3 regions of the Pseudomonas sp. P1_C12 genome follow, and region 3 is predicted to be linked to each of the others. Evidence: predicted binding sites of a transcription regulator. Region 3 holds the regulator's gene; each other region holds the start of a gene.
What was found. Region 3 encodes FliA, which starts transcription of late flagellar genes. Its sites were predicted from a motif close to CTAAAGTTTNNNNNNNNNNNGCCGNTAA; they were not measured.
Positions count from the first base shown of each region.

Region 1: the regulator FliA is predicted to act here: its motif matches at 4,008-4,035, upstream of AC1D19_RS29420 (methyl-accepting chemotaxis protein).
Region 2: the regulator FliA is predicted to act here: its motif matches at 1,541-1,568, upstream of motA (flagellar motor stator protein MotA).

Region 1 covers NZ_JBFUAE010000030.1:20,668-27,809, forward strand. The annotation lists gene AC1D19_RS29405 (DUF2025 family protein) at 87-413, opposite strand; gene AC1D19_RS29410 (glycerophosphodiester phosphodiesterase) at 625-1,749, shown strand; gene AC1D19_RS29415 (PepSY domain-containing protein) at 1,902-2,207, shown strand; gene AC1D19_RS29420 (methyl-accepting chemotaxis protein) at 2,268-3,893, opposite strand; gene AC1D19_RS29425 (transporter) at 4,167-5,189, shown strand; gene AC1D19_RS29430 (inorganic phosphate transporter) at 5,372-6,985, shown strand.
Region 2 covers NZ_JBFUAE010000007.1:171,679-178,820, forward strand. The annotation lists gene motB (flagellar motor protein MotB) at 1-616, opposite strand, end outside; gene motA (flagellar motor stator protein MotA) at 620-1,471, opposite strand; gene AC1D19_RS14875 (HDOD domain-containing protein) at 1,639-3,177, shown strand; gene AC1D19_RS14880 (rhodanese-like domain-containing protein) at 3,219-4,034, shown strand; gene asd (archaetidylserine decarboxylase) at 4,053-4,913, shown strand; gene serB (phosphoserine phosphatase SerB) at 5,011-6,225, opposite strand; gene AC1D19_RS14895 (AhpA/YtjB family protein) at 6,361-7,142, shown strand, end outside.
Region 3 covers NZ_JBFUAE010000002.1:324,892-332,033, reverse strand. The annotation lists gene flhA (flagellar biosynthesis protein FlhA) at 1-1,742, shown strand, start outside; gene flhF (flagellar biosynthesis protein FlhF) at 1,754-3,082, shown strand; gene fleN (flagellar synthesis regulator FleN) at 3,199-4,029, shown strand; gene fliA (RNA polymerase sigma factor FliA) at 4,026-4,766, shown strand; gene AC1D19_RS04500 (chemotaxis response regulator CheY) at 4,935-5,306, shown strand; gene AC1D19_RS04495 (protein phosphatase CheZ) at 5,328-6,116, shown strand; gene AC1D19_RS04490 (chemotaxis protein CheA) at 6,170-7,142, shown strand, end outside.

The sequences.
Region 1 (7,142 bases), on a different contig from region 3:
GTGTCGGGTACATTTCTTGTGTACACCCAAGATCTCTGTGGGAGCGGGCTTGCCCGCGAAGAGGCCAGAACAGTCACCGCAAAAACTCAGCCCTGAACCAAACTGCGAACCGCCGAAATCTCCGGCACTTCCCGCCGGTTCATGTACACCCGCAACGGCTCGGTGATGTTGATCCGGTCATCGATGTTCTGGTCCAGCAACAACTGAATCAACTCACGCTTGAGCGTCATGGTCTGCCCGGGACCAGTGGCCCAGACGAATTCGCTGGTCGGGATGATGCCGTCGTCCGCCACGTCCATGCCGAACGAGTCTTCGCTGAAGCGCACGATGTAGTGCCCGGTCTTGCGGTTGAGGCCGACGAAGCCTTTGAGTTGGTCGGCAGCCTGGCAGATGATCTGGGAAGTGATGCGCATGGTAAACCCCGCAATGGTGATCGTTGGTTTGCACGCAGGGCCTGCGTTTCCCTCTGCCGGGGAAATTGCAGGGCCCCAGCGTACTGCAATCGGGCGCACAAAAGCGCTGACGAAAATCAGCTTTAGACAGGTTTGTGTCGGTCTCGCGATAGCGCCTGCAAAGATCAGTTGTTAAAAGGGACCGCTCACTCATTGCGAAAGGATCTCGACCATGTCTGCAACCTTTACTAAAAGCACCGTGTTACTGAGCCTGCTGCTCGGCCTCGGCCAGGTACAGGCCGCCAGCGAACCCGGTCCCGCGGCGCTGGCGACTCGCCTGGGTATTCCGCATCCCGCGGTGATCGCCCACCGTGGCGCGTCGTTCGATGCGCCGGAATCCACCGCCGCCGCCTACAAGACTGCCCGCGACCTGGGCACCGACTATCTGGAAATGGACCTGCAGCGCAGCAAGGATGGCGTGCTGTTTGCCCTGCACGACAACAATCTGCAACGCACCACCGACGTCGCCAGCAAATTCCCCGAGCGCAAGGACAGCCCGGCCAACGCGTTCACCATGGCCGAACTGAAAACCCTGGATGCGGGTAGCTGGTTCAATACCGCGTACCCGGATCGCGCGCGTCCTGGCTTTGCCGGCCTGAAGATTCTGACCCTTGATGAAATCATCGACATCGCCGAGGGCAATGCCCTGCACAAGCCCGGCCTGTACATCGAGACCAAGGAGCCGAAGCAGTTTCCCGGCATCGAACACGACCTCAAGGCAAAACTTCAGGACCGTGGCTGGCTGAGCCCGACCGGTTCGAAACTGGCGAAAAGCGAACTGGGGGTCGGCCAGGGCAACGGTAAGGTAGTCCTGCAGACCTTCGAGAAGAGCAGCCTCGAACTGCTGCAAAAGGAAATGCCGAAGGTGCCGAAGATCCTGCTGTTGTGGGTCGGTGAAGGCAGTATCGAGCCCAAGTCCAAGGTGACATTTGCCGAGTCCGGCGCCAAGGACAAGGCCGCGTACTACGCAGCTCAGCAACCGAAGGACAAAGCCGAATTCCAGCGTTGGGTTGATTACGCCAAGGCCCAGGGTGCAATTGGCACCGGGCCGTCCGCCGCACTGACCCAGGGGGGCGACCAGAGTTACTCCGATCTGGTGCAACCGTGGATGAACCGGTACACCCACGACCAGGGCCTGCTGGTGCACGTGTACACCATCGACGATGCGGTGGACTACCAGAAAGTCATGGACGCCGGTGTCGACGGCATCTTCACCAATCGCGCCAGTGAATTGCTGAAGTTCTATAAACGCCCGGCGGCGAGTGTCGATCAAGTGTTGAAGAACAACGGCTATTGAGCCGTGCCTGGCATGACACCGAGGTGCCTGCATCGCGAGCAGGCTCGCTCCTACAGGGATTGATGCAGGACATGTCGGGGGTTTTAAGGGTGGATTAATTTACACAAGGTAACCTGATCTCACTTGAACGGATCACCCAAGGAAAGAAGCCCATGAAGACCCTGACTGCTTTGTTGACCGCTGCAACCCTGACCTTCGCCGCGGGCCTGGCCCAGGCCGATGTGCGAGTCGATGAGATCCCGCAACTGGTCAAGGACGGCAAGATCAAGTCGCTGGAAGATCTGAACAAGATCGCGCTGGATCTGCACCCGGGTGCAACGATCACCAAAACCGAACTGGACAACTACTTCAACGGTTACGAGTACGAAGTCGAACTGCGTGATGCCAAAAACGTCGAGTGGGATGTGGACATCGATGCCTCCAACGGCAAGGTCCTGAAGAACAAACAGGACACCTGATCCCGAAGCGCACAAAAGCCGCACGATTGAGAAGTCGTGCGGCTTTTGTGCATTCTGGACTCAAGCGCTCAAACGCGCCGTCACCTCGTTCAACTGCCCCGACAAACCATGCAGGTTGCTGCTGGCCGCTTCAGTGCGCTGCACGTTGTCCAGGTTGGTACTGGCAATGCTGGTGATCTCGGTGAGGTTGCGCGAGATGTCTTCGGCCACCGAGGTCTGCTCTTCGGCGGCAGTGGCGATCTGGCGGTTCATGTCACGGATGGCTTCCACGGCCAGGGTGATGCGTTCGAGCATGGCGCCGGCCTCGGTCACTTGCTGCACGCTCTGCTCGCTGCGCGACTGACCGCTTTCAATCGCCTGGGCCGCTTCGATTGCACCGGTCTGCACGGTCTGGATGATCTGGTTGATCTCGATGATCGACGCCGCCGTGCGCTGGGCCAGGCTTCGCACTTCATCGGCCACCACTGCGAATCCGCGTCCGGCCTCGCCGGCGCGCGCCGCTTCGATGGCCGCGTTGAGCGCCAGCAGGTTGGTCTGTTCGGCGATGCCGCGAATCACTTCCAGCACTTTGCCGATACGCCCGCTGTCGGTTTCCAGCTGGCGGATGACCGTGGCGGTGTTGGCGATTTCACCGCGCATCTGGGTGATGGTATGGATGGTGCCCTGCATGACTTTTTCGCCCTGCTGGGCGGACTGGTCGGCATCATCGGCGGCCCGTGCCGCTTCGGCGGCATGACGGGCCACTTCCTGTGCGGTAGCGGACATTTCGTTCATCGCCGTGGCCACCTGATCGGTGCGGTTGAACTGCTCGTTGGTACCGTCGGCCATCACGGTGGCGATCGAGTTCAACTCACCGCTGGCGCTGTCCAGGTCAGACGCGCTGCGCTGCAAACGGCTGAAGGTTTCGGCGAGGAAATCGCGCAGGGTGTTGGCGGCCATCGCCAGTTTGCCCAACTCGTCCTGACGGTTGCTGGCCACGCGCTCGGCAATACGCCCTTGGCTGAGCTGCGCCACGTATTCGATCAGTTTGCGGATCGGCTCGACCAGGTTGCGGTTGACCAGCCACAGGCTCAGCAGGCCGATCAGCAAACCCGAAACCAGCATCACCATGATCCCCAGCATCACCGTGCGATCGGCAGCGGCGCTGATCAGCGTCGATTGTTCGGCGCCCTGCTTGCGCAACTCGCTGACCAGTTCACTCATCTGATCGCTGGCCGCGCGGTCCACGCCCTTGACCGCCGCGTCGCCTGCCGTCGGGTCACCACCGGCGGCCACGAACGCGTCCCGGCCCTTCTGATAGGCCGCGCCCAACTGGCGATGTTCGTCACGCAAGCGCTCGATGCGGCTCTTGAGTTGCGGCTCGATGCCCTTCTGCCCGGCCAGCTCGCCGAGGATGTTTTGCACATCGCGCTGACGGTCTTCGAATTGCCCCCAGTACTTGCTCAGGTCCGCCGGTTGCTTGCCGCGCAACAGGACGTTTTTCCACTCCTGCACCTGCACCTTGAATTGCAGGTTGGCTTCATCGATCAATTGCGAGGTATGCAGCGGGCCTTCGATCAGATTGGCGTAGCTCTGCACGCCGCTGGACAGGAAGTGAAAGCACGCCAGCGCGATCAACAGAGTCGCCAGCAGGCTGCCGCTCAGCAGGGCGAGAATTTGTGCTCTCAGGGACTTTTGCAAAAGCATCGGATGGTACTCATGACGGGAATGAGGCACGCCCCGGTAAGGCGTGAAAAGTGTCCGGACTTCCCTGTCTGCGATCACGGCCGATGGCCGGGGGCGCGCAATCCAACCCAAGCGTGATCGGCAAGCCAGAGCGGTTCTTGAGAAAATTCCGACCGCCGGTAGTGCAATCGTTTGCGTTATTTTCCCGTCACAAAACCGTCATCCCCGCTTGCGATGATGCCGCTCAAGTGAACCTGTAAAACACGTGACAGGCGCCTCCCCTTGCGAGTCCTCATGAACCACAGCATCGATCAAAGCCATCGCGACACGGATCTGTTCGGCCTGCTTTACGGTTTCAGTTTTCGCCCCGGTGAGGCCGGCCGGGAAATCAATTCGGCGGAGGCCTTGCAGTACCTGCAACAACCGCAGAGCGACGAGCAATTTCTCTGGCTGCATCTGAACCTCGCCCATGCCGCGTGCGAACGCTGGATGAAAAGTCATCTGGAATTGCCCGAAGAATTTTTCGAAGCGCTGCACGAAGGCTCGCGCTCGACGCGCATCGAACATGTCGACTCCGCGTTGCTGGCGGTGGTCAACGATGTGGTGTTCAACCTCAGCAACATGGTCTCGTCGGATGTCTCGACCCTGTGGGTGTGCGCCCGCAGCCAATTGATCATCAGCGCCCGCCTGCAACCGCTGCACTCGGTGGACAAACTGCGCTCATCGGTGAAGGCCCGGGAATGCTTTCGCTCCCCGCTGGAGTTGCTGGTGCATTTGCTGCGCGACCAAGGTGAAGTGCTGACCCAGATCGTGCGCAAGACCAGCCAGAGCGTGGATCAGATCGAAGACGAATTGCTCTCCTCGCGCCTGTCGACCAACCGCGCTGAGCTGGGCGCCAATCGCCGGGTGCTGGTGCGCTTGCAACGGCTGCTGGCGCTGGAGCCAGGCTCCTTGCTGCGCCTGCTCAACCGGCCGCCGCAATGGCTGCAAAAGGAAGACGTGAAGGAGCTGCGAAAATCCACCGAGGAGTTTGCGCTGATCATCAACGACCTCACGGCGCTGGGTGAGCGGATCAAGCTGTTGCAGGAAGAGATCGCCGCCAACATCAACGAACAGACCAACCGCACGCTGTTCACCCTGACGGTGGTAACGGTGCTGGCGCTGCCGATCAACATCATCGCCGGCTTCTTCGGCATGAACGTCGGCGGCATTCCGCTGGCCGGTGATCCGGAAGGTTTCTGGATCCTCGTGGCGCTGGTCGCGACCTTTACCGTGATTGCCGGGCGCTGGGCGTTTCGCAAGCAGCAGGATTATTGAGTTCCCTTCATCACCCGACACACTGAACAACTGTGGCGAGGGGGCTTGCATGGCATCAGGCAATGTGTGGAAACTCAGATCAGCGGCCCTGCAAAAAACCCAAACACTGACCCAGAACAGCCTCCCTGTAACAATTGGCAACGATTATCACTGGTACACCTCCCCCCTCAGGAATGTCCGTGATGGCTACGCCCTCCTACACCGCCGCCCCGGCACCCGCCAGTAGCACCAAACCACTATTCGACAAAAAACCCGGCCTGCTCACCATCGTGGTGTTTTTTGCCGTGCTGGCCATCGGCTTATTGTTTACCGCCTACAGCCTGATGCACGACATGAGCGAACTTGGCACGGTGGTCACCACCTGGACGCCGTTTCTGCTGCTCGGCGTGGCGCTGCTGATTGCCCTGGGCTTTGAGTTCGTCAACGGCTTCCACGACACCGCCAACGCAGTGGCCACGGTGATTTACACCCACTCGTTGCCGCCAAACGTTGCGGTGGTCTGGTCCGGTTTCTTCAACTTCCTCGGGGTGCTGTTGTCCAGCGGCGCGGTGGCGTTCGGCATCATTGCCCTGCTGCCGGTGGAGCTGATCCTGCAAGTCGGTTCGTCCGCCGGTTTCGCCATGATCTTCGCCCTGCTGATCGCCGCGATCCTGTGGAACCTCGGCACCTGGTGGCTGGGCCTGCCGGCGTCGTCATCGCACACCCTGATCGGTTCGATCATCGGGGTCGGCGTGGCCAACGCCCTGATGCACGGCCGCGACGGCACCAGCGGTGTGGACTGGGCGCAAGCCACCAAGATCGGTTACGCGCTGCTGCTCTCGCCCCTGGTCGGCTTCGGCTGCGCCGCACTGCTGTTGCTGGCCCTGCGCGCGTTCGTCAAGAATCGTGCGCTGTACAAGGAGCCAAAGGGCGAGACGCCACCACCATGGTGGATTCGCGGCCTGCTGATCGTGACCTGCACCGGTGTGTCGTTTGCCCACGGTTCCAACGACGGCCAGAAAGGCATGGGCCTGATCATGCTGATTCTGGTGGGCACGCTGCCAATGGCTTATGCCTTGAACCGCACCATGCCGGCCGATCAAGCCTTGCAGTTCGCCGCGGTCGCCGAAGTGACCCAGCAAGCGCTGGTCAAGGCGGCACCGCAATTGCCCCCCGCCGACCCACGCGCGGTGCTGTCCGAATACATGCGCAGCAAGGAAGCGACCCCGCAACTGGTGCCGGCACTGGCGGCGCTGACCGGCAGCATTGGTGCCCAGGTCAAGGGTTATGGCTCGCTGTCGAAAGTCCCGGCCGAGGCCGTGGGCAACGTGCGTAACGACATGTATTTGAGCAGCGAAACCATTCGCCTGATGGACAAGAACAAGGTCGGCAATTTCGACGCCGACACCAACGGCAAGCTGCAACTGTTCAAGCAACAGATCGACAACTCCACACGGTTCATTCCGCTGTGGGTGAAAATCGCCGTGGCCATCGCCCTGGGTCTGGGCACCATGGTCGGCTGGAAGCGCATCGTGGTGACCGTCGGCGAGAAAATCGGCAAGACCCACCTGACCTACGCCCAGGGCGCCTCGGCAGAAACCGTGGCGATGCTGACCATCGGCGCCGCCGACATGTTCGGCCTGCCGGTGTCGACCACTCACGTGCTGTCCTCGGGCGTGGCCGGGACCATGGTCGCCAACGGCGGCGGCTTGCAGATGAGGACCATCCGCAACCTGCTGATGGCCTGGGTGTTGACCTTGCCGGCGGCGATCCTGCTGTCGGGTAGCCTGTACTGGTTGTTCACCCAACTGTTCTGATCACTCCCGCCTGTACTCACATCCCGCAGCGAGCAATCGCTGCGGGATGTTTGCTTTCAGCCCGGCGCAAAGCCGCGCATTTCATCGCCAACTCAAGGTATTGATCGTTTCATTCGAGGATGGCGCTTCAGTTTGTCAGCCTGTTGCCGACTCTTAT
Region 2 (7,142 bases), on a different contig from region 3:
GCTTGGCATCGGTGTGGCCGCTGATGCTGATCTTGTTCGGCACCGCCTTGATGGTGTCGGCCATGGCCAGCAGGATGTCTTCGAAATACGGCTTCAGACGGGCTGAACCCGAGTCGAACATCGGGCGGTTTTCCGCGTCCATGATCTGGATTCGCAGGCCGTCCGGCGTGATTTCGAACAGGATCTGATCCTTGAACTTCTGCAGCTGCGGGTTTTCTTCGACCTTGTTCTGCAGCTCTTGCAGCAACAGCTCGAGGCGTTCTTTTTCGACCTGCTCGGCCATGCCTTCGACCTGGTCGGTATCGATGGTGACCTTGTCCGGCTGCGGCTGGGACTTCACTTCGGGGTTGAGGGTGTTTTCCGGCGCCAGGGTCGGCGTGCCGCCCAGATCGATGATGTACGGCGTACCGCTTTCGGAAAAGCCGATCGGGTCCTTGAAGTAACCGGCGATGGCAATCTTCTGTTCCGGCGTGGCGGTGGACAGCAGCCACAACACCAGGAAGAACGCCATCATCGCCGTGGCGAAGTCGGCGAAGGCGATTTTCCACGCGCCTCCGTGGTGCCCGCCAGCGATGCGCTTGACGCGCTTGATGATTATCGGCTGATTGTTTTCCATAACTTAACGACCGCGAACCGCTTGTTCCAGCTCGGCGAAGCTTGGACGGTGCGCCGGGTACAGCACCTTGCGCCCGAACTCCACGGCCAGCGATGGCGGCATGCCGGAAGCCGAAGCCACCAGCGAGGCCTTGATGGCTTCGTAGACGTTCAGTTCTTCCTTGGCATCGTGGGCCAGGGAATGGGCCAGCGGGCCGAAGAAACCGTAGGCGGCGAGAATACCGAAGAAGGTACCGACCAGTGCCGCACCGACGTGCAGGCCAATGGACTTCTGATCGCCCTCACCCAGCGAAGCCATGGTCACCACGATCCCCAGTACCGCCGCGACAATACCGAAACCGGGCATGGCGTCGGCGATGCCGTTCACGGCGTGGGATGGGTGTTCCAGGTCTTCCTTGAGGCTGAACAGTTCCATGTCGAACAAGCCTTCCAGCTCGTGCGGGGCCATGTTGCCGGAGGACATGATGCGCAGGTAATCGCAGATGAACGCGGTCATGCGCTCGTCCTTGAGGACCGTCGGGTACTTGGCGAAGATCGGGCTCGCGGCGGCATCTTCGATGTCGCCTTCGATGGCCATCATGCCTTCGCGGCGGCTCTTGTTGAGGATCTCGTAGATCAGGCCCAGCACTTCAAGGTAGAAGCCGTGATTGAAGCGCGAGCCGAACATGCTCAGGGACTTCTTGAGCACGTGCATCGTCATGTAGCCGGGGTTGGCCTGCAAGAATGCACCAAGGGCGGCGCCACCGATGATCATGACCTCGAAAGGCTGGATCAAGGCGGCAATCTTGCCGTGGGAAAGCACGTATCCGCCGAGCACGCTCGCGAATACGACGATGATGCCGATAATTTTAGCCATAGGTTAGGAGAGCACTTACTGAGTCGGGTTCAAGGTCATATTCGGAAGTTAAAAAATCTCTTCTTCTCCTTATCGGCAAAACTGCGCCAGACTATAGCCAGTTCAGGCGAAAAACTGATTTGACCCCATCCGGGCACAGGTAATGTTGACGATGATCGCCTCCCACCATGGTTAACGAAACGAACGTTCCAGCCCCGAAACCGACCACTCTCGAAGGCTGGGTCAAGCTTCTTGATGGCGTACGCCTGCCGGTTCCGCAAGCCAGCCACGACCGGGTCTGCAAGGCCATCCGTGACAATCGCAGCTCGCTGCGCGACATCGCTGACTTGATGCAAGGCAGTCCGGCCCTGGCCTTGAGCGTGATTCGCGAAGCCAACCGGCATACCCATGGCAGCATGACCGATCCTGCGGAAAACCTTGAAATTGCAATCAACCGCCTCGGCTTGAAGCGCACGGAAGAACTGCTCGCGCGCCTGCCCGCCGAACCCCGGTCCGAGATCCCCAAAGCCTTGCGTCAGCTGCAGATGATCAGCCAGCACGCCACGCAACAGGCCAACGGTTTTTTCGCCAGCCGCCTGGCGCGGCTGTGGCAGGACATCCACTGGGGCAGCCTGCTGTTTCTTTCGCCCCTGTGGCCGTTGGCGCTGACCCATCCAAAACTGCTCGAAGAATGGGAGTTGCGGGTCATCCACAAAGGCGAGTCCGCATGCAAAGTCGAAAAGCAATTGCTTGGCGTACGCCTGCTGGAGATCGGCCAGGCGATGGTGGAGATCTGGCGCTTGCCGATCTGGGTGCAGCAGGGCTATCGACTGCTGCTCACTGAACAGCGGGAACTGGTGAAAGTCCTGCGTATCGCCCGTGACAGCGAGCATCCACTGCGCCAGCAGAACCGTCTCGATGACGACCCGACCCTGCGCCGCTGGCTCAATCAACCGGCCAATACGGTATTGCTGGCCAATGGGCTGGCACTGTCGGCGCAACACGCCTGGGACAGCCCGCACAGTGAGCGCTGGCAATTCCTGACCAGCCTTTACCTGCAAATGCCGATGGACGAGGTGCAACAGCAACTGCACCAGCAAGCTGCCAACAGCGCACGCCAACACGCCATGCCCGACCTCTGGCACCCCGCCGAATCACTGATCTGGCCGTGGGGCATGAATCGTATCCACGCCGGGCTGCTGCCGGCATCGGCACCCACCGCCGAAGACCTGGCGAAGTGGCGCAAGCAATGTGCCGAATTGCTGGCCGAGCCGAGTCGCTTCACCAACGCCATGCACCTGACCATCGCCGCCCGGGACGCCCTCGCAGCCTGCGGCATGCGTCGGGTGATGATCCTGATGGCCGACCGCACCCAAGCCAACCTGCGCGCGCACCAGACGGCCGGTCTGCCGAAGGAAGCGGCCGGGTTGAACTTCGTGGTCAGCCAGAGCAACGTGTTGCAACGCCTGCTCGCGCAACAGGCCCAGGTGCGCCTGACGCCAGCCAACAACGCGCAATTCTCGGCGCTGCTGCCCAACAGCCTGCGTTCGCAGTTCAGCGGCGAACACCTGCTGCTACGCTCGCTGGTCAATAATGGCCGGGTGATCATGATCGTCGTGGCGGACCAGGGCGGCGGACCGTTTTCGGAAATTTCCGTACAGGCCTTCGGCAAAACCGCGCAGTGCATCGAGAAAGCCCTGCACAGCTTTAGCCACCGTGGCCAATAAGCTGCGCTACAATCCCCCCTTTTGTGCTCTGGAGACCTCACATGTCTGACTTCTCTGGCTTGCCGCTGGTGATCGAGCCGAGCGACTTGCTCCCTCGCCTCGACGCTCGCGAATTGATTCTGGTGGACTTGACCAGTGCCGCCCGCTACGCCGAAGGGCACATTCCCGGCGCGCACTTTGTCGATCCGAAACGCACGCAGCTCGGCCAGGCCCCCGCCCCGGGACTGATGCCCCCGCAGGCCGCACTCGAAACCTTGTTTGGTGAGCTGGGACACAACCCCGATGCGATCTATGTGGTGTATGACGACGAAGGCGGTGGTTGGGCCGGGCGCTTCATCTGGCTGCTGGATGTCATCGGCCACAGCAAGTACTACTATGTCGACGGCGGCCTGCCGGCCTGGCTGGCAGAAGGTTTGCCCATGTCGATCCAGATCCCGCCACCCGTGGGTGGCCCGGTTTCACTGACCTTGCACGATGAACCCACCGCCACCCGCGAATACCTGCAAAGCCGACTCGGCGCCGCCGACCTGGCAATCTGGGATGCTCGCGGCCCGCTGGAGTACTCCGGCGAGAAAGTCCTGGCAGCCAAGGGTGGCCACATTCCCGGCGCGGTCAATTTCGAATGGACCGCCGGCATGGATAAGGCACGTCAGCTGCGCATCCGCACCGACATGCCGCAGATCCTCGAACAACTCGGGATCAGCAAAGACAAAGAAGTGATTACCCACTGCCAGACCCACCATCGTTCTGGCTTCACCTATCTGGTGGCCAAGGCTCTCGGTTATCCGCGGGTCAAAGGCTACGCCGGCTCTTGGGGCGAATGGGGCAACCATCCCGATACCCCGGTAGAAATTTGAGATTTTTAAGGACCGTTAATGAACAAGCGTCTGTTTCTCCTCGGCCAGTACCTGCTGCCCCACAACTTGCTCTCGCGACTGGCCGGCTGCATCGCCGAATGCCGCGTGCGCTGGTTCAAGAATGCGTTCACCGCCTGGTTCGCCAAGCGTTATCAGGTGGACATGTCCCAGGCCCTGGTCGAAGACCTGACCGCCTACGAGCACTTCAACGCGTTCTTCACCCGTGCACTGAAAGACGGTGCCCGTCCGCTGGACGAAACCCCGGACGCGATCCTCAGCCCGGCTGACGGCGCGATCAGCCAGCTCGGCCCGATCGAGCACGGTCGCGTGTTCCAGGCCAAGGGTCACAGTTTCAGCGTGCTGGAACTGTTGGGTGGCGATGCGGCAAATGCTGCGCCGTTCATGGGCGGTGACTTCGCGACCATCTACCTGTCGCCGAAGGACTATCACCGCGTGCACATGCCACTGGCCGGCACCCTGCGCGAGATGGTCTACATCCCGGGTCGTCTGTTCTCGGTCAACCAGACCACCGCTGAAAACGTTCCGGAATTGTTTGCCCGCAACGAACGCGTGGCGTGCATTTTCGACACCGAGCGCGGGCCGATGGCCGTGGTGCTGGTGGGCGCAATGATCGTTGCATCGATTGAAACCGTCTGGGCCGGTCTGGTGACACCGCCCAAGCGCGAGTTGAAAACCTTCCGTTATGACGAAGCCGCACGCGCGCCGATCCACCTGGAAAAAGGCGCAGAACTGGGTCGCTTCAAGCTGGGTTCGACCGCTGTCGTGCTGTTCGGGCCGGATCAAGTGAAGTGGGCTGAAGAAATGACCGCCGGTACAGCGGTGCAGATGGGTCAGGGCATGGGCCTGCCGAAGGCCTGACCATTCCAGTAGGAGCCGGCTTGCCGGCGAATGTGCCAACGCGGTGTATCTGATACACCGCCTTCGCTGGCAAGCCAGCTCCTACGGGCTTATGCGTTTAGAGCTGCCCGTCGCGATCGCGGAAGCCCAGCAGATACAGCACGCCGTCCAGCCCAAGGGTCGAAATCGCCTGCTTGGCCGACTGTTTCACCAGCGGCTTGGCACGGAATGCCACGCCCAACCCGGCAATTGCCAGCATCGGCAGGTCGTTGGCACCGTCGCCGACCGCGATGGTCTGCTCCAAGCGCAAACCTTCCTTGTGCGCCAGTTCCTTCAGCAAATCGGCCTTGCGCTGCGCATCGACAATCGGCTCGACCGCCACGCCGGTGACTTTGCCGTCGACCACTTCCAGTTCGTTGGCAAACACGTAGTCGATACCCAGCTTGGCCTGCAATTGCTTGGCGAAGTAGGTGAAGCCGCCCGACAGAATCGCAGTCTTGTAACCCAGGCGCTTGAGTTCAGCGAACAGGGTTTCGGCGCCTTCGGTCAGGCGCAGCGAGGCACCGATGGAATCCAGCACATTGACGTCCAGACCTTTGAGCAAGGCCAGGCGCTCCTTGAAGCTGGCGCGGAAATCCAGCTCACCGGCCATCGCCCGTTCGGTGATTTCCGAAACCTTGTCACCCACACCGGCCGCCTTGGCCAGTTCATCGATCACTTCGGCTTCGATCAGCGTTGAATCCATATCGAACACCGCCAGGCGACGGTTGCGCCGGAACAGCGAATCTTCCTGGAAGGCGATGTCGACGTTCAGTTCCTGGGCAACGCTGAGGAATTCGGCACGCAGCGCCTGCGGGTCAGCCGCCTCGCCACGCACGGAGAACTCGATGCAGCCCTTGCCCTTGTCGGCCGGGGTGTCCAGCGGCATACGTCCGGACAGACGATCGATGTGATCAATGTTCAGGCCATATTTGGCGGTGATCGAACTCACGGCCTGCAACTGCCCGGCTGTCACCTTGCGGGTCAACAGGGTCACGATGTGGCGTTTTTTACCCTGGTTGCCGACCCACTGCTGGTAATCCTCTTCGGACACCGGCGTGAAACGCACCTGTTGATCGAGCTCGTACCCCTTGAACAGGATGTCCTTGAGCACGGACTTGCCTTGTTCGGTGTCGGGAATTTCAACCAGGATGCCGAACGACAAGGTGTCGTGGATCACCGCCTGACCGATGTCGAGAATGTTCACACCACCCTGGGCCAGAACGCCGGTAATGGCCGCAGTCAGACCCGGACGGTCGACTCCCGTGATGTTTATCAGGACGATTTCGCGCAAGGCGCACCCCCGCAGGTGGAAAAAAAACGCATTCTACCCACTTTCAGTGACCATCGGGCACCGTGAGCGCTTTGACGGCCTAGGGCCTGTCGCTATACTGCGCGTCAACTTCACGGACAAAAGAGCCGAGCTCAAGTGAACCGGCCCACGCCAGTAAAAACCGACAACTTCTTCCTGCTGATCTTCCGGGCACTGCGCCACCGCCGTGTACCGATTGCATTGCGCATCGCCAGCCATAACGTGATCCTGGTCGCCCTGGCCCTGGTCATCTATGCCGGTGTGATGGGCTTGCAGTTCAAGCAGGCCATGCACGAGCAGGCGGATGCGCTGGGCGAAAGCCTGACCACGCAGACGGCCACCTCGGCCACCGAGCTGTTGGTGTCCAACGACATCCTCAGCCTCAACGTGCTGCTCAACAACCTGACCAAGAACAAGCTGGTGGCGCATGCAGCCATCTACAGCATGGATAACCGCATCCTTGCCGAAGCCGGTCAGCGCCCCAAACACGGCCTGCTGGGCGAAGCCGAGGGCATCTACCAGAGCAAGATCACTTTTCAGGACGTGACGGCTGGCCAGCTGCGCATCAGCCTGGACATGGATCAGTTCCAGCAGCCGATGACCATCAGCCTGCAAAGCATGGGCATTCTGAGCGCCATCCTGCTGGCCCTGTCTTTGGCCCTGAGCCTGCGCATGGGGCGTTATCTCTCCACGCCGCTGCTGCAATTGCGGGTGTGGCTGCGCAACATCGATGAATACACCCCGGCCACCGACCGCCAGGACGAAATCGGCGACCTGGCGCGTCAGCTGCACGCCAACTTCGCCCCGGAGCCCGCCCCTGTGCCGGAACCGGAACCGGAATTCGACGACATGGATGACGAAGCCGACCCGGCCTTCGAAGTCCGCAACCTGCGCGATCC
Region 3 (7,142 bases):
TCGCGATCTTGATGATCATCAACTTCGTCGTGGTGACCAAGGGCGCGGGGCGGATTTCCGAGGTGAGCGCGCGTTTCACCCTCGATGCGATGCCCGGCAAGCAAATGGCGATCGACGCCGACCTCAACGCCGGCCTGATCGATCAGGCCCAGGCCAAAGCCCGCCGTTCGGAAGTGGCCCAGGAAGCCGAGTTCTACGGCTCCATGGACGGTGCCAGCAAATTCGTCCGTGGTGACGCCATCGCCGGCCTGTTGATCCTGTTCATCAACCTGATCGGCGGCATGGCGGTCGGTATCTTCCAGCACAACATGAACTTCGCCGACGCCGGCAAGGTGTATGCGCTGTTGACCATCGGTGACGGTTTGGTGGCGCAATTGCCATCACTGCTGTTATCGACAGCCGCCGCGATCATGGTGACCCGTGCTTCCGGTTCGGAAGACATGGGCAAGCAAATCAATCGCCAGATGTTCGCCTCGCCCAAGGCGCTGGCGGTGGCGGCAGGCTTGATGGCGGTCATGGGCCTGGTGCCCGGCATGCCGCACTTCTCGTTCCTGAGCATGGCGGCCCTGGCGGCCGGTGGCGCTTACCTGTTCTGGAAAAAGCAGAACGTCGCCAAGGTGCAGGCCCTGCAAGAGGTCAAGCGCCAGCAGGAGTTGCTGCCGTCGCCTGCCCGCGCCCAGGAAACCAAGGAGCTTGGCTGGGATGACGTGACGCCCATCGACATGATCGGCCTTGAAGTGGGTTATCGCCTGATTCCGCTGGTGGACCGCAACCAGGGTGGCCAGTTGCTTGCGCGGATCAAGGGGGTGCGCAAGAAGCTGTCCCAGGACCTGGGCTTCCTGATGCCGACCGTGCATATCCGCGACAACCTCGACCTGGCGCCCAGTGCCTATCGCCTGACCCTCATGGGGGTAATCCTGGCCGAAGCAGAGATTTACCCGGATCGCGAACTGGCGATCAACCCGGGACAGGTCTACGGCACGCTCAACGGCATTACCGCCAAAGATCCGGCTTTCGGTCTGGAGGCGGTCTGGATTGAAATCAGCCAGCGCGCCCAGGCGCAATCCCTCGGTTATACGGTGGTCGATGCCAGTACCGTAGTGGCTACCCACTTGAACCAGATTCTCTACAAGCATTCCAGTGAACTGATCGGTCACGAAGAAGTGCAGCAGCTCATGCAATTGCTGGGCAAAAGCTCGCCGAAACTGGCCGAGGAGCTGGTGCCGGGCGTGGTTTCGCTGTCGCAGCTGCTCAAGGTGCTGCAAGCGCTGTTGGCCGAACAAGTGCCGGTGCGCGATATCCGCAGCATTGCCGAGGCCATCGCCAACAATGCCGCCAAGAGTCAAGATACCGCCGCGCTGGTGGCTGCCGTGCGTGTTGGCGTATCCCGTGCAATCGTGCAAAGCATTGTAGGCACTGAGTCGGAGCTGCCAGTCATCACGCTGGAGCCAAGGTTGGAACAGATATTGCTCAATAGTCTGCAAAAGGCCGGGCAAGGCTCGGAAGAGGGCGTTCTGCTGGAGCCAAGCATGGCTGAGAAGCTGCAACGTTCGTTGATCGACGCAGCGCAGCGCCAGGAGATGCAAGGTCAGCCGGTGATTCTGCTGGTGGCCGGTCCGGTTCGCGCGATGCTCTCGCGATTCGGCCGGCTCGCAGTCCCGGGTTTGCACGTGTTGGCTTACCAGGAAATCCCTGACAACAAGCAAGTGACCATCGTTGCGACAGTAGGGCCCAACGGCTGAGGTAGTGGTTTATGCAAGTTAAGCGTTTTTTCGCCGCCGATATGCGTCAGGCCATGAAGCTGGTTCGCGATGAGCTGGGCGCTGATGCCGCCATCATTGGCAACCGCCGGATCGCCGGGGGTGTCGAGCTGACGGCAGCGCTGGATTACAAGTTGTCGGCGCTGGCGCCGCGGGTTCCGAACATGGAACTCGAAGACGAGCTGCGCAAGACTCAGTCGCGGATCGTCACTGCCCAGGCCGAACTGAGCCTGCGTGGCGTCGGCGAGAGCGATAATGCGACCAATCGCCAGTTGTTCGCCGGCTTGCCGCTCACCGCAGCCGAGCCGTTGATCGAGCCGACCTACGCCGAACCCCGTCGCCCCGCACCGGCCGCTGCACCAGCCTCCACTGGCGTGGACCCGCGCGCGTTCGACTCGATGCGTTTCGAACTCAACAGCCTGCGCGAACTCATGGAAGTCCAGCTGGGCTCCCTGGCCTGGAATCAGCTGCAGGGCAGCCGTCCGGACCAGGCCAACCTCTGGCGTCGCCTGCAACGCATTGGCCTGTCAGGCCCGCTGTCGCGCGACCTGTTGGCGCTGATCAGCGAAATCGAAGAACCTCGTCAGGCCTGGCGCATGTTGCTGGCGCACCTGGCGCGCATGATCGTTACCCCCGAAGTCGAGCCGCTGGAGGAGGGCGGTGTGATCGCCATGGTCGGCCCTGCCGGCATGGGCAAGACCACCACCCTGGCCAAGCTGGCGGCCCGTTACGTGCTCAAGTACGGCGCGCAGAACATTGCGCTGGTGAGCATGGACAGCTTCCGCATCGGTGCCCAGGAGCAGCTCAAGACCCTGGGGCGCATTCTCAATGTGTCGGTGACCCACGTCGATCCGGGCCAGTCCCTGGTGCAGGCGCTGGAACCCTTGCTGCGCAAGCGCGTGGTGCTGATCGATACCGCCGGCCTGCAGGCCAGCGATCCGGCCCTGCGCATGCAACTCGAAAGCCTGGCCGGTCGCGGCATTCGCTCAAAAAATTATCTGGTCCTGGCAACCACCAGCCAGAAACAGGTTCTAACCGCCGCCTATCATAGTTACAAGCGTTGCGGGCTCGCGGGCTGCATCCTGACTAAACTGGATGAAACGGCTAGTCTGGGCGAGGTGTTGAGCCTGGCCGTCAGTCATGAGCTGCCGGTGGCCTACCTGACCGATGGCCCGCGGATTCCGGATGATCTCCATCTGCCGCGCCGTCATCAGTTGGTCAGTCGCGCCGTCAGCGTGCAAATGCAGGAAGAACCCAGCGAAGAAGCCATGGCTGACATGTTCGCTGATATTTACCACAGCCAAACCAAGCAGGTTGGCTAAGGTAGTAATGAACAGTTTTTGTACCTACATCGATGGTCTGCCATGCATTGTTCCGTTTGTGAACGCGCAGCCAGTAATGTGGCCTCCGTCTATGCAAGACAAGGTAAAGAAATAACATGGGCAGCATGCATCCCGTACAGGTGATCGCGGTGACCGGCGGCAAAGGTGGCGTCGGGAAAACTAATGTGTCAGTGAACTTGTCCCTGGCTCTGGCTGAGCTTGGCCGGCGCGTCATGCTGTTGGACGCCGACCTGGGGCTGGCGAACGTCGACGTTCTGCTGGGCCTGACACCCAAACGTACCCTGGCCGACGTGATCGAGGGCCGCTGCGAACTGCGCGATGTACTGCTGCAGGGACCCGGCGGCATCCGTATCGTTCCGGCCGCATCCGGCACTCAGAGCATGGTGCATCTGAGCCCCGCGCAACACGCCGGCCTGATCCAGGCCTTCAGCGATATCGGCGACAACCTCGACGTATTGGTGATCGATACCGCGGCGGGCATTGGTGACTCGGTAGTCAGTTTCGTTCGCGCAGCCCAGGAAGTGCTGCTGGTGGTGTGCGACGAGCCGACCTCGATCACTGACGCCTACGCATTGATCAAATTGCTTAACCGTGACTACGGCATGAACCGCTTCCGCGTCCTGGCCAACATGGCCCAGAGCCCGCAGGAAGGGCGCAACCTGTTCGCCAAGTTGACCAAGGTCACGGATCGCTTCCTCGACGTCGCCCTGCAATACGTCGGCGCTGTGCCTTACGACGAAAGCGTGCGCAAGGCCGTGCAAAAGCAGCGCGCTGTCTACGAGGCGTTCCCGCGTTCCAAGTGCTCGCTGGCATTCAAGGCGATCGCACAGAAGGTCGATACCTGGCCGCTGCCTGCCAACCCGCGCGGGCACCTGGAGTTTTTCGTCGAGCGCCTCGTGCAGCAGACAGCAGGACCGGTTCTATGACAGCAAGCGGTTACAACCTCTACAAAAAATCGGCGCGTGATGCGCAGTACGAGCTGATCGAGCGTTACGCGCCGCTGGTTAAACGCATTGCCTACCACTTGTTGGCGCGCCTGCCGGCCAGTGTCCAGGTCGAAGACCTGATCCAGGCCGGGATGATCGGCCTGCTTGAGGTGTCGACCAAATATGACGCCAGCAAAGGCGCCAGTTTCGAGACGTACGCGGGCATTCGAATCCGCGGCGCCATGCTCGATGAGGTGCGCAAGGGGGACTGGGCGCCACGTTCGGTTCACCGCAATACGCGCATGGTCAGCGACGCCATTCGCTCGATTGAAGCGAAAACCGGCCGTGACGCTAAAGATCACGAAGTTGCGGCCGAACTCCAATTGAGTCTCGACGATTACTACGGGATTTTGAACGACACCCTGGGCAGCCGGCTGTTCAGTTTCGACGATCTGTTGCAGGACGGCGAACACGAAGGTCTGCACGAGGATGGCGCGAGTGCTCATATCGAGCCGTCACGCGATCTGGAAGATGAACGCTTCCAGGCTGCGCTGGCGGAGGCGATTGCCAATTTGCCGGAGCGTGAGCGACTGGTGTTGGCGCTGTACTACGACGAAGAGTTGAACCTCAAGGAAATCGGTGAGGTCCTGGGGGTCAGCGAATCTCGGGTCAGCCAGTTACACAGCCAGTGCGCGGCCCGTTTGCGGGGGCGTTTGGGGGAGTGGCGAGCGCGCTGAAGGCAGTGTGGGGGACACTGCGAACGAGGCCGGTGTGGTGTTGAACTGCGCCGGTCGCGATCTGTTGTGCTCCAGACAGTCATTGAGTGCTTTGCCGGATTGATTGAAATGGCGCGTCCAGGTGCTGGGCGCGTTTAAGACTGCTTGGAGGTCGAATTGGACAAGAACATGAAAATCCTCATCGTTGATGACTTCTCAACGATGCGGCGGATCATCAAGAACCTGCTGCGTGACCTTGGGTTCACCAACACCGTCGAGGCCGACGATGGCACTACCGCCATTCCGGTGCTCAACAGCGGAAGCATCGACTTTCTGGTAACGGACTGGAACATGCCTGGCATGACCGGTATCGATCTGCTGCGCCACGTGCGTGCCGATGAAAAGCTCAAGCACCTGCCGGTGCTGATGGTGACCGCTGAAGCCAAGCGCGAGCAGATCATCGAAGCGGCCCAGGCCGGCGTTAACGGCTATGTGGTCAAACCCTTCACGGCCCAGGCGTTGAAAGAAAAAATCGAGAAGATTTTCGAACGCATCGGTTGATGAGTGCGCCACGGGGGAGCTATGGGCAATAACGAAACTTCATTGGGCGACTTTGAGTCGACCCTGAAAAAACACGCCGTCGAATTGGTCGCGAGCCTTGAAAAAGGCAAGTTCGGCGACGCGGTGCAATTGATCCATGAGCTCAACCAGACCCGTGACCGCGGCCTGTATCAGGAAGTGGGCAAGCTCACTCGCGAACTGCATAGCGCGATCGTCAATTTCCAGATTGACCCGCACATGCCGCAAGCCGAAGAAGTGTCCCAGATCACCGACGCCACTGAGCGTCTGGGCTATGTGGTCAAGCTGACCGAGGCTGCGGCCAACCGCACCATGGACCTGGTGGAAAGTGCCACGCCGCTGGTCAATGGCCTGGCGGATGAAGCCCAGGCCTTGAGCACGGACTGGGGACGCTTCATGCGTCGCGAAGTCGGCGCCGAAGAGTTTCGTGAACTGGCCCGCCGGGTCGACGGCTTCCTGGTGCGCAGCGGCACGTATAATCGCGCGGTGTCGGGCAACCTCAACGACATCCTGCTCGCCCAGGATTACCAGGACCTCACGGGGCAAGTGATCAAGCGAGTGACCCAGCTGGTCACCGAAGTCGAAAGCAACCTGCTCAAGCTCGTGCTGATGGCCAGTCAGGTAGACCGCTTTGCGGGCATCGAACATGACCGTGAAGCGATGCTTGCTGAAAAAGATCCACAAAAACATCTCTCTCAGGGTGAAGGTCCGCAGATTCATGCCGATAAAAGAGAAGACGTTGTGTCCGGTCAGGACGATGTGGACGATTTGCTATCCAGCCTGGGATTCTAAATTTTAGAATTTTAGGTTTTTTGGGTTTTTAGACCTGTAGGAGCACCCCCTTAATGAGCTTCGGCGCCGATGAAGAGATCCTTCAGGATTTCCTGGTTGAGGCCGGCGAGATTCTAGAGCAACTGTCCGAGCAACTGGTCGAGCTGGAAAGCCGTCCGGATGATGCGGATTTGCTCAATGCAATTTTTCGCGGTTTTCACACTGTAAAAGGGGGCGCCGGCTTCCTCCAGCTCAACGAGCTGGTGGAGTGCTGCCATATCGCCGAGAACGTGTTCGACATCCTGCGCAAGGGTGAGCGTCGCGTCGACTCGGAACTGATGGACGTGGTTCTCGAAGCGCTGGACGCGGTGAACAGCATGTTCAGCGAAGTCCGCGAACGCAGCCCGATCACGGCTGCGACACCTGAACTGCTCGCGGCGCTGGCCCGTCTGGCCGAGCCGCAATCGGCTGACGAGGTGGCTGCTGCACCTGTCGCCGCCGTGGTCGAAGCGTCTGTGGCTGAAAGCGAATCGGGCGATATCACCGACAATGAATTCGAACAACTGCTGGACTCGCTGAACGCCGTCAAGGCCCAGGCCGAGGCGCCGGCGGCTGTTTCTGCGCCGGTCAGCGATGAAATCACCGACGCCGAGTTCGAGTCGTTGCTCGATCAACTGCACGGCAAGGGCCAGTTCGCCGTTGACGCGGTGGTCCCGGCGCCAGCTGCGCCAGAGGCCCCGAAAGCGGCCGGCGACAGCTCCGATATTACTGACGACGAATTCGAAGCACTGCTCGACCAACTGCACGGCAAGGGTAACTTCGCTGTCGATGCGCTGGAGTCGGCCATTGCTTCCGTACCGGCTGCTGCCGCGCCAACCGCTGCAGCGGCCGGCAGCGATCTGATCAGCGATCACGAATTTGAATCGCTGCTCGATGAGTTGCACGGCAAAGGCAAGTTCAGCGAAGTCGGCAAGGCGACGGTTGCCAGCGGATCGAACACGTCCGTTGCCGCGCCGGCCGCGAAGGCTGCGGCACCGAAACCGGTGG